One region of the Pantoea sp. B65 genome, then DNA from elsewhere that is predicted to be linked to it. Evidence: predicted binding sites of a transcription regulator. Region 1 holds the regulator's gene; the other holds the start of a gene.
The links. Region 1 encodes Fur, which represses iron uptake genes when iron is present. Its sites were predicted from a motif close to ATAATAATGAGAACNACTATCAA; they were not measured.
Positions count from the first base shown of each region.

Region 2: the regulator Fur is predicted to act here: its motif matches at 2,688-2,710, upstream of JWF83_RS15925 (TonB-dependent receptor domain-containing protein).

Region 1 is NZ_JAHXPU010000034.1:11,952-16,803, forward strand. Features, by position in the region: gene chiP (chitoporin ChiP) at 1-154, shown strand, start outside; gene JWF83_RS13670 (beta-N-acetylhexosaminidase) at 176-2,857, shown strand; gene fur (ferric iron uptake transcriptional regulator) at 2,918-3,361, opposite strand; gene fldA (flavodoxin FldA) at 3,724-4,254, opposite strand; gene ybfE (LexA regulated protein) at 4,421-4,699, opposite strand.
Region 2 is NZ_JAHXPU010000036.1:372,892-377,743, forward strand. Features, by position in the region: gene JWF83_RS15920 (SelT/SelW/SelH family protein) at 1-90, shown strand, start outside; gene JWF83_RS15925 (TonB-dependent receptor domain-containing protein) at 139-2,556, opposite strand; gene emtA (membrane-bound lytic murein transglycosylase EmtA) at 2,836-3,462, opposite strand; gene ldcA (muramoyltetrapeptide carboxypeptidase) at 3,752-4,675, shown strand; gene JWF83_RS15940 (MBL fold metallo-hydrolase) at 4,701-4,852, shown strand, end outside.

The DNA.
Region 1 (4,852 bases):
GCAGGGCGGCGCCAAAGGCACCCGGTTTAAACTGCATTACACCCAATATAACAACCACAGCACGCTGCCCAGCTACAGCGGCGGCTACGGCAATATCTTTCAGGATGAGAAAGATGTGAAGTTTATCGTGATGGCTCCCTTCACGATTTTTTAACCCGCACGTAATAACAGGAGTATGCACGTGAAACGACACAGAACAGGGATAGTGCTGGCCGCCTTAAGCGGGCTGGCGGGCGGCGGCTGTATGGCCAGTGAGCAACAGCTGGCCGATCAAATCAGCCAGTTCGGCGTTAGCTACCAGGTGACGGATAACCATGCGGCGCAGCATGGCGTTGACTGCGCCGCTCTGGGCGCTGACTGGGCTGCCTGCAACCGCGCGCTTATCCGCCTGACCAATCCCGGCCCGGCGCTGAGCAGCCAGAACTGGGCTATTTATCTCAGTAGCATTCGCCCGATACTAAAAGTTGAGAGTGACCAGTTCCGTATTAGCCATATTATCGGCGATCTGCATAAACTGCAGCCGACGGAGAAATTTACCGGCTTTGCCGCCGGGGAGACGGTCAGCATCCCGATTATCAATGAGTACTGGCAACTGGCGGTCAGCGATGTCATGCCGCGCTGGTACGTTAGCGCGGGGGATGCCGCCATCAGGGTGATCGCCAGTACCGACAGTGAGGATCTGACGCGTTTTGTCGCGCCCTTCGGCGCGCAGTGGCAGCGCACCGCGGAAGATAAAAATGTGCTGATGAATGCGCAAACTCGTTTTGAAAAAAATCGCGATATTAAAACACTCGCGGCGGCCAGCTTACGTGGGCAGATTACGCCGACGCCGCTGCAACTGACGGTAGGCGCGGAAGATGTTGATTTGCAGGCCGGGGTCGCGCTCGATCTGTTATCCCTGTCGGCGGATAAAGCGGCGGTTATCCGCCAGCATTTTGCCCGCGCCGGGGTTGAGCCGCGCGCCGACGGTTATCCGGTCGCTACCGCTATCGATCGCGCGGGTTTTCGCGGCGCACTGGCGCGCTCGGGCGCTTACCGCTTAGTTATCGCGCGCTCCGGGGCGCGGGTGACGGGCTATGATCCGGCAGGGGTGTTCTATGGTCTGATGTCGATCCTTTCACTGCTGCCGGCTGATGGCGATAAAAAGATCGCCGCCCTTGAGGCCAGCGACGCGCCGCGTTTCGCTTATCGCGGCGTGGCGCTGGATGTGGCGCGCAATTTCCACAGTAAGGCCGCGGTTAAACGTCTGCTGGATCAGATGGCGGCATGGAAAATGAATAAACTGCATTTTCACCTGACGGATGATGAAGGCTGGCGTATCGAAATCGCCGGGTTGCCGGAACTGACCGCGGTGGCAGGGCGTCGTTGTCACGATCCGTCTGAACAGCGCTGTCTGCTGCCGCAGCTCGGTTCCGGCCCCGACAGCGACAATAGCGGCAGCGGCTATTTCAGCCGGGCCGATTATATCGATATTCTGCAATATGCCGCCGCGCGGCTGATTGAGGTGATCCCCGAAGTGGATATGCCAGCCCATGCGCGCGCTGCGGTGATCGCCATGGAAGCACGCTACCAGCGCTTAATGCGCCAGGGCAAAGCCGCTGAGGCGGCGGAGTATCGGCTGCTGGATGCGGACGACAGCTCGAATACCACTTCGGTGCAGTTTTATGATCGCACCAGCTACCTGAACCCCTGCCTGGATTCATCAAAACGTTTTGTGGCTAAGGTGATCGGTGAATTCCGCGCCATGCATCAGGCGGCCGGGCAGCCATTAACCCGCTGGCACTTTGGCGGCGATGAGGCGCAGAACATTCGTCTGGGGCCAGGTTATACCGACCGTCGCCACCCGGAAGCGGGGAAGGGGATAATCAATCGGCAGCAGGAGGATCACCCCTGGGCGCGCTCGCCGGTCTGTCAGCGTATGGTGCAACAGGGCCGGGTGGCCAGCATTGCCGATTTGCCCGGCTGGTTCGCTATTGAGGTCAGCCGTTTAGCGCAGGCGCAGGGGATTCATCATATGCAGGCATGGCAGGATGGGCTGAAAACGGTCGCTCACGCCAGTGCGTTTGCCACTCCGCAGGTGACGGTGAATTTCTGGGATACCCTGTACTGGGGCGGTTTCGACAGCGTTAATGACTGGGCGAAGAAGGGCTATGAGGTGGTGGTTTCCAGTCCTGACTATCTGTATATGGATTTCCCGTACGAAGTGAACCCGCTGGAGCCCGGTTATTACTGGGGAACGCGCTTTAATGATGAGCGTAAGATGTTCAGTTTCGCGCCGGATAACCTGGCGCAAAATGCTGAAACCTCGGTCGATCGTGACGGTAACCGCTTTAGCGCCAAATCCGCTAAGCCGTGGCCGGGGGCGCAGGGGATTTCCGCACAGCTGTGGAGCGAAACGGTACGCAGCGATCGGCAGATGGAGGCGATGATTTTCCCGCGGTTGCTGTCGGTTGCCGAGCGTGGCTGGCATCGTGCCGGCTGGGAACTGGACTATCAGCCCGGACGCGAATACCAGCAGGGTAAAACTCACTGGGTCGATACCGCGGCGTTGCGTCAGGACTGGCAACGTTTTGCTAATCTGCTCGGGCAGCGTGAGCTGGCTAAACTGGATAAGCAGGGTATTGCCTGGCGTCTGCCGCTGCCGGGAGGGCGCATTTATCATCGGGTGCTGGAGGCAAACAGCGCGCTGCCGGGCATCAGGATCGAGTTTTCAACCGACGGCGGTAAACAATGGCAGCGTTATGATCCGCAGTTGCCGCCGCGCGTCGGCAGTGAAGTGTGGTTGCGCAGCGCCAGTGCCGATGGCGGGCGTTACAGCCGGGTGGAGAAGCTGCAGGCGCCACAGGCGATGGATTAGCGGCATAAAAAAACCGGTGAAGTTTCACCGGTTTTGTCATTAGTTACTGCATAGCATAATTTATTTGTCGTGGAGCGTTTCGTCTTCGCGGCAATCGCCCAGCGCACAGTGACCATACAGGTACAGACTGTGGTTAGTCAGTTTAATACCGTGGCGTGTTGCGATTTCACGCTGACGGGTTTCAATCGATTCATCACTGAATTCAATCACTTTGCCACAGTCGAGGCAAATCAGGTGATCGTGGTGATGTTGCTGCGTAAGTTCGAAAACAGACTTGCCGCCTTCGAAATTATGACGGGTAACGATCCCCGCATCATCAAATTGGTTCAGGACGCGGTAAACTGTCGCCAGACCAATCTCTTCGCCCATATCAATCAGGCGCTTGTACAAGTCTTCCGCACTGACGTGATGGCCCTCAGGTTCCTGAAGCACTTCCAGAATTTTCAGTCGGGGAAGCGTGACTTTCAGGCCGGCCTTCTTTAATGCGGTGTTGTTGTCAGTCATGCGGATATTGTCCTGTTACTTTGCTAGTCACAATGTGGCTGAAAAGCCCTGAACATCGGTCAACGCGAAAACTTATTGCGTCTCATTATAGAACTCGTGCTTCGAAATGAAAACGGCATGGAGAGCGTGCAACAACTGAAGGATGTAATGAGTTACGTCCGTGAGAAGTCCATGCCTCGGAGTCTGTCCTGTGATAGATACTGTGCTAACCCCTTCACTATGCTTCGAAAACGGCAATAGCAGTGTGACCGATGGGGGTATTGTACAGATTTGCCGGTAAAAGTTACAAACATGTATCTATTATTTCTATAGGAAAAACCGCTGACTCAATGTGAGCCAGCACCCACATTGCGTCAGTCATACTAAGCTTCGATGATTTCTTTCAGCTGAAGTTCATCAAAAATTTGCTTCACCCACTTTTCAACCCGTTCGCTGGTCAGTTCGGGTTGACGATCTTCATCAATCGCCAGGCCGAGGAAGTGGTCATCATCCGCCAGCCCTTTGGAAGCTTCGAAGTGATAACCTGCAACCGGCCAGTGGCCGACAATCACTGCGCCATTCGGCTCAATGATATCGCGAATGGTGCCCATCGCATCGCAGAAGTATTCGGCATAGTCTTCCTGATCGCCACAACCAAACAGCGCAACCAGTTTACCGTTGAAGTCGATCTCTTCCAGCGTCGGGAAAAAGTCATCCCAGTCGCACTGGGCTTCGCCATAGTACCAGGTCGGGATACCAAGCAGCAGAATATCAAAAGCCTCAAGATCTTCTTTGGCAGACTTGGCAATATCATGAACCTCAGCAACGTCTTTCCCCAGTTGCTTTTGGATCATCTTTGCAATGTTTTCCGTATTGCCAGTATCGCTGCCAAAGAAAATGCCTACGATTGCCATGAGCTTAATAACCTCTTGAAACTTATTGATATGGTGAATGCTACAGATACACAGTTACTGGCAATGATAGCAGACAGTACCGGGGCGCGGAACTTGAAATGCCGCCGGATTTGTCGCTTTGTGCGTTCAACGCCTCGGTTTATCGCCACTTTTCTGCGCCGGACGATCAGCCGGTGACGTGGAGTTGCGCCAGAATCATCTCTTCAATCAGCTCGCTGCGGCTGATATTACGCTGTTCAGCCATCTGGTTGAGCGCATCAACCGCGTCGCTGTTCATTTTCAGCTCGACGCGACGTAGCCCACGAACTTTGTCGCGTTTTAGCTGATTGCGTTTATTAATGCGCAGCTGTTCATCACGCGTCAGCGGATTGGTTTTTGGTCGTCCCGGGCGGCGTTCGTCTGCGAACAGATCGATCGTCGTGCGGTCGGTGTTTTCTTTTGCCATAGAATCATGATACTGAATGAGCGTCAGCGTCTGAAATCGCCACGCGGGTTCTGACTAAACGGGCCGGTTTGCCGTCGAAAATAACACCGTCCCGCCAGGCTGATTATCTTGCCCGCGGCAAGCCAATGGTCGGTGTTGCCAACGGCGGCAAAA
Region 2 (4,852 bases), on a different contig from region 1:
ATTAAAAGGCGCCTGCGGGCGCAGTGTTTTCCGGATCGCGATCTTGGACATAACGAGAAAAAAAGCCCCGCCAGCGATGGCGAGGCTTAAGCAAAAAAAAGCCGCGCAGTGCGCGGCTTAGACATGGACCTGCGGCAATCAGAAGTCGACATTGACCCCTAACTGGAAGGTACGGCCCGGCATAACCGCCAGCGCCTGATCGTTAGCATCCTGATTGGTGGAGTCCGTCAGCTCGCGGCTGCTCAGGTAGTCCCGGTATTTGCGGTCGGTGATATTATACAGCCCACCGCTCAGCCTGACGTTTTTGGTTGCCTGCCAGTAAGCGGTCATATCCAGCAGGCCATAGCCCGGCACGCGCAGATATTCGCTACTGGCATCGGTCAGCGCGCTGCCGCTGTTACTGTAGCTTTCGCGATTGGTTTCGGTAGATTGTTTACCTTTGACGAAGGTCGCGGTTAGCGCGGTGCCATATTGCTTCGCCGGGGCATCCCAGGCCAGCCCGACCACCGCTTTCATCGGTGCGACACTGTCGAGATCAACATATTTGTCACCGGAGTATTCCGACTTAGACTCACCTTTGCTATAGCCCAGCGCCAGCCCGGCGCTGAAACCCTCCGCCCGGGCGAACCAGCTGCCGAAGTTGAGGCGGGCGCTGACTTCCCCGCCATAGATAAACGCCTTATCGCGATTCTCCGCCTGATAGGTGGTGTAAATATTTGATGGCACATTGGTGAATCGTTCCGGGTTGCCGGAGCGGGTATAACGGGTATAAGCAATAAAGTTTTTGTAGGTGTTATAGAACAGAGCGGTACGTACCGTCAGACCGTCGGTCACCTCTCCCTTCATTCCCCACTCAAGGTTATTGCTGGTCTCGGTTTTCAAATCGGTATTACCAATCAGCGCATACTGCTGGCTACCGGCATAACTGGAGCCAAGGTTCCATGAACCATACAGCTGACTGGCATTTGGGAATTGCGCGCCACGCTTATACTGAATATATGTCATCAGTTTTGGCGTCAGATCGTAATTAAAGCTGATGGATGGCAGCACCTCAGTATCGGTATTGCTGTCGCCATACAACGTCTCCAGCGCCGATTCAGTCAGCACGCTGCTGCCGCTGGTCAGGCTGCTAAGGTTTTCTGCCCGGGTACTCTGATGCGCGACGCGCACCCCCGGCACCACAGCAAAACCGTGCCCGTTCAGATCAAACTGGATTTTATCCTGCATAAAAGCGCCCAGCGTATAGCTGCGGCTGTCCGCTTCCGGTTGCATAATGGTGCTGTAGATACTCTGCACCGGTTCCTGGCGGAAGGGGCGCGCGGTATCGCTGAGGCGGGCATTGACCCCACCCGTCAACTGGTGACGGCCAAGGGTTTTCGCCAGTTGCGCTTCGAAACCGTAAGTGTCGACATCGTAATCAGAGTAGACGCGCTTCATGCTGCTGCTGTCGGCCGGCATCCAGGTATTATCGTGCGCCTGGGTTTGCTGATAAAACACTTTGGTCAGCAGGCTGTCGATCAAGTCGTTATACGGCGTCCACTCATCCTTCAGGCTGAGGCCCCAGCGACGGGTATTACTCTGTTGCTCTGCAGTACCCAGCACCGCACTGCCGGCGGTATCCCAGCTGTCATAATGGCTGTGGTTAGTTTTATCGTAATAATCCAGCGTAGTGGTCAGTTTATGCGCATCGTTTGGCTGCCAGATAGCGGAACCCTGCAACGCATTGGAGTGCCAGTTAGCCGGGTACGCCGCGACCGTCCCGCTGTTATTGCGGGTTTGCTGACCATCGCGCCGGCTGTAGACCAGCACGCCGCGCAGGATCTCATCGCCAGCCGCGGTGGTAATTCCCTGATGCCAGCTACGGTTGGAAGAGTCGTAGTCGCTCTGGTAACCAAAGTAAGTGGATTTGGTCGGAGAAAGGTAATCATCCGCAGATTTCGGCAGAAACGACACGGCCCCGCCAATCGCGGTATTCGCACGTGAAGTCGCAGTGGCGCCGGATTCAATCTCCACCTGACCATACATATAGGGGTCGAGATAATCCCTGCCGATACCGAAAGTATTCAGACCGGCACGGCTGACATAGCTGCGGCCGGTTGCGTCTGGCTGCGGAATACCGTCAACATCGATACCCACGCGGTTGCTTTCCAGGCCGCGAATATTAAAACCGGTATAGCCACTGCGATCGAAGCCGCTTTTACCTGCCGATGACCCACCCTGGACGCCGGTGGCGCTGACCAGCGTCTCATAACGCATCACCGAACCGAAATCACTGGCGCCTTTCTTCTGCAGCTCTGCCGCACTGTAGCTAACCTTGCTGCCGGCCTCTTTTTCCGGTTCCCGTGCGGTAACGGTCATCACCGTTTCACTCTGCCGCTGGGTGGAAATTTTCAAGACGGGTTTTTTATTACTGTTGCTGACGTTTTGTTGATCGGACGTCGTATTAGTGGTTTTTTCGTCAGCGCGGGCGATATTGACGTTAAAGGTGGCCGTCAAAAATACCCCGGTTAATAACGATGTTTTTATCAGCATCTGGTGCGGTGAAAATGTGCGCATAGCAATACCCTGCTTAATTATTGGTATCTGCTCAGCGACTGCTTCCCTGGAAAAAAGACAAATAAAATGCGCCTTCTGCGCGATGGTGCAGAAAGTTAACCCTGACGATCTGTTTTTATGAGCGCTATCATATCCAAATGATAATGATTATCAATACATTTATAAGCGTGATAAACATCCTTTACACAAAACGGTAAAACACCCGGAATGATGGAGAAATTCGGCAGAGAGAAGATGGCGCTGGCAGCGGGTATGCCGCCGGCGGGAGCGGGCGTCAGATTAGATGGTGCGGTAAGCGCTGGTCACTTTCCACAAATAGCGTGGCGCCTGGGCTGCCGGATGTTTTGCCTGTACATGCTGGTAAAACTCCTGCGGCGTCATCTGATTGATCATGGCAATCGCCCGGTCGCGGTTGCGTGAAAAGGTACGCAGCAAAGCCCCGGAACCATTGGCGTAAGAGACGATTGTGGCATAGCGTAAGGTTTCCGGATCACGAATACCGGCCAGTTCCTGTGACTGCAGGATACGTAAATAGGCGGTGCCGATATCAATATTACGCGCCGGGTCGCGCAGTTCCGAACCGCTCGGCTGGCCGTGCTGTCCGCGGGCGCGCCAGACTTCGCGACCGGCGGTAGAGGCTTTGATTTGCATTAAACCAATGGCATTCGAACGGCTCACTGCCGTTGGATTGCCACCGGACTCGACGCTAATAATGGCATTAATCAGTCGTTCATCAACACCATAGTGGCTGGCGGCATCCTCGGTGAACATTGACCAGGCCTGAGAGATTTTTTGCGGCGGCGCCTGAGTTAATGGCGTTTGGCGCTCGGGTGGTGCTTGTTTCGGCGGTTTACTGGCGCATCCCGCCAGTAACAGCACACATAACATCAGCGATCGGGTTTTCACGCTATTCTTTTCCTCGCAGCCACTTGTTCGCGCTCAATCATACTGACTGGCCTAAAGTTAAAAATTGCCGTTTATCTGAATTACCGCTAAATTCCGGCCCGGAGGTGACTTCATGTCAACTTTTCGTCATCATCAGTTGGTTAGGACACCATGGATAGGGAAATGATTCAAAATTCATTGACTAAAAAACCGACACCGATCACACATCGTTGATCGAAAAACGCTCTGCTATGGCGTATGTATTCAAACCGTTGGTCGTCATTGACCGCTTAGAGGGAGATAACTGAGCATGAGGTCTGCAACTTCCCGACTTTTTCATCTGGTTGCGCCATCAGGTTATTGCCATAACCAGGCTGCCGCCCAACGCGGTATTGAGCGGCTGTCGGCTGCCGGGCATCGCGTGGAAAATCAGACGGTTATTTCGCGCCGTTACCAGCGCTTCGCCGGTAGCGACAGTGAGCGGCTGCACGATATTAATGCGCTCGCCAGTCTGCACCCGCTGCCGGATATCGTGCTGGCGGTACGTGGCGGCTACGGCGCCAGCCGGTTACTCGACCAGATCGATTATCCGGCGCTGCAGCAACTGGCCGGAAAGCCGCTGGCGATCTGTGGTCACAGTGATTTCACCGCCCTGCAGCTGGCGCTGCTGTCGCAAAGCGGCCTGATAACCTTTAGTGGCCCGATGCTGTGCGGTAATTTTGGCGCTGAGCAATTGTCTGATTTTACTGCCGAACATTTCTGGCGGGCAATCACTCAGTCTGAATTCAGCGTAACATGGCAGACAATGGCCGCAGATGCGCAAGTCAGCGGTACGCTGTGGGGCGGCAATCTGGCGATGATTGCATCACTGGTGGGAACGCCATGGTTGCCAGCCGTCGATGACGGTATTCTGGTGATTGAAGATGTCAATGAGCATCCGTTCCGCACTGAACGCATGCTGCTGCAACTGCATCAGTCCGGGATTCTGGCCCGCCAGCGTGCGATTATCACCGGTAGTTTTACCGGCGCGGCGCTGACCGATTACGATAATGGTTTCGATTTTTCCTGCGTCTGGCAGCGGATCCGCGAACTGACCGGTGTGCCGGTGATTACCGATCTGGCATTTGGCCATGATCAGGACACCGTCACCCTGCCCATCGGGGCACAGGCCAGATTACAGGTCACTCAGGGCCGTAGTCAGCTGAGTATCAAGGGACACCCGACGCTCAAATAATTTTTTACGCATCAGGAAAATGATGATGAAGCCGCTGTACGAGGATCTCTGGATCTCCACCCCTGAATTTCCCGCGGCTGAAGACCAGCCTGAACTGATGATGCATGGTTTTTTGCTGAAGCATCCGCGCGGTAACCTGCTGATCTCGCGGGTAGAACATCCGGCCGATCAACAGGC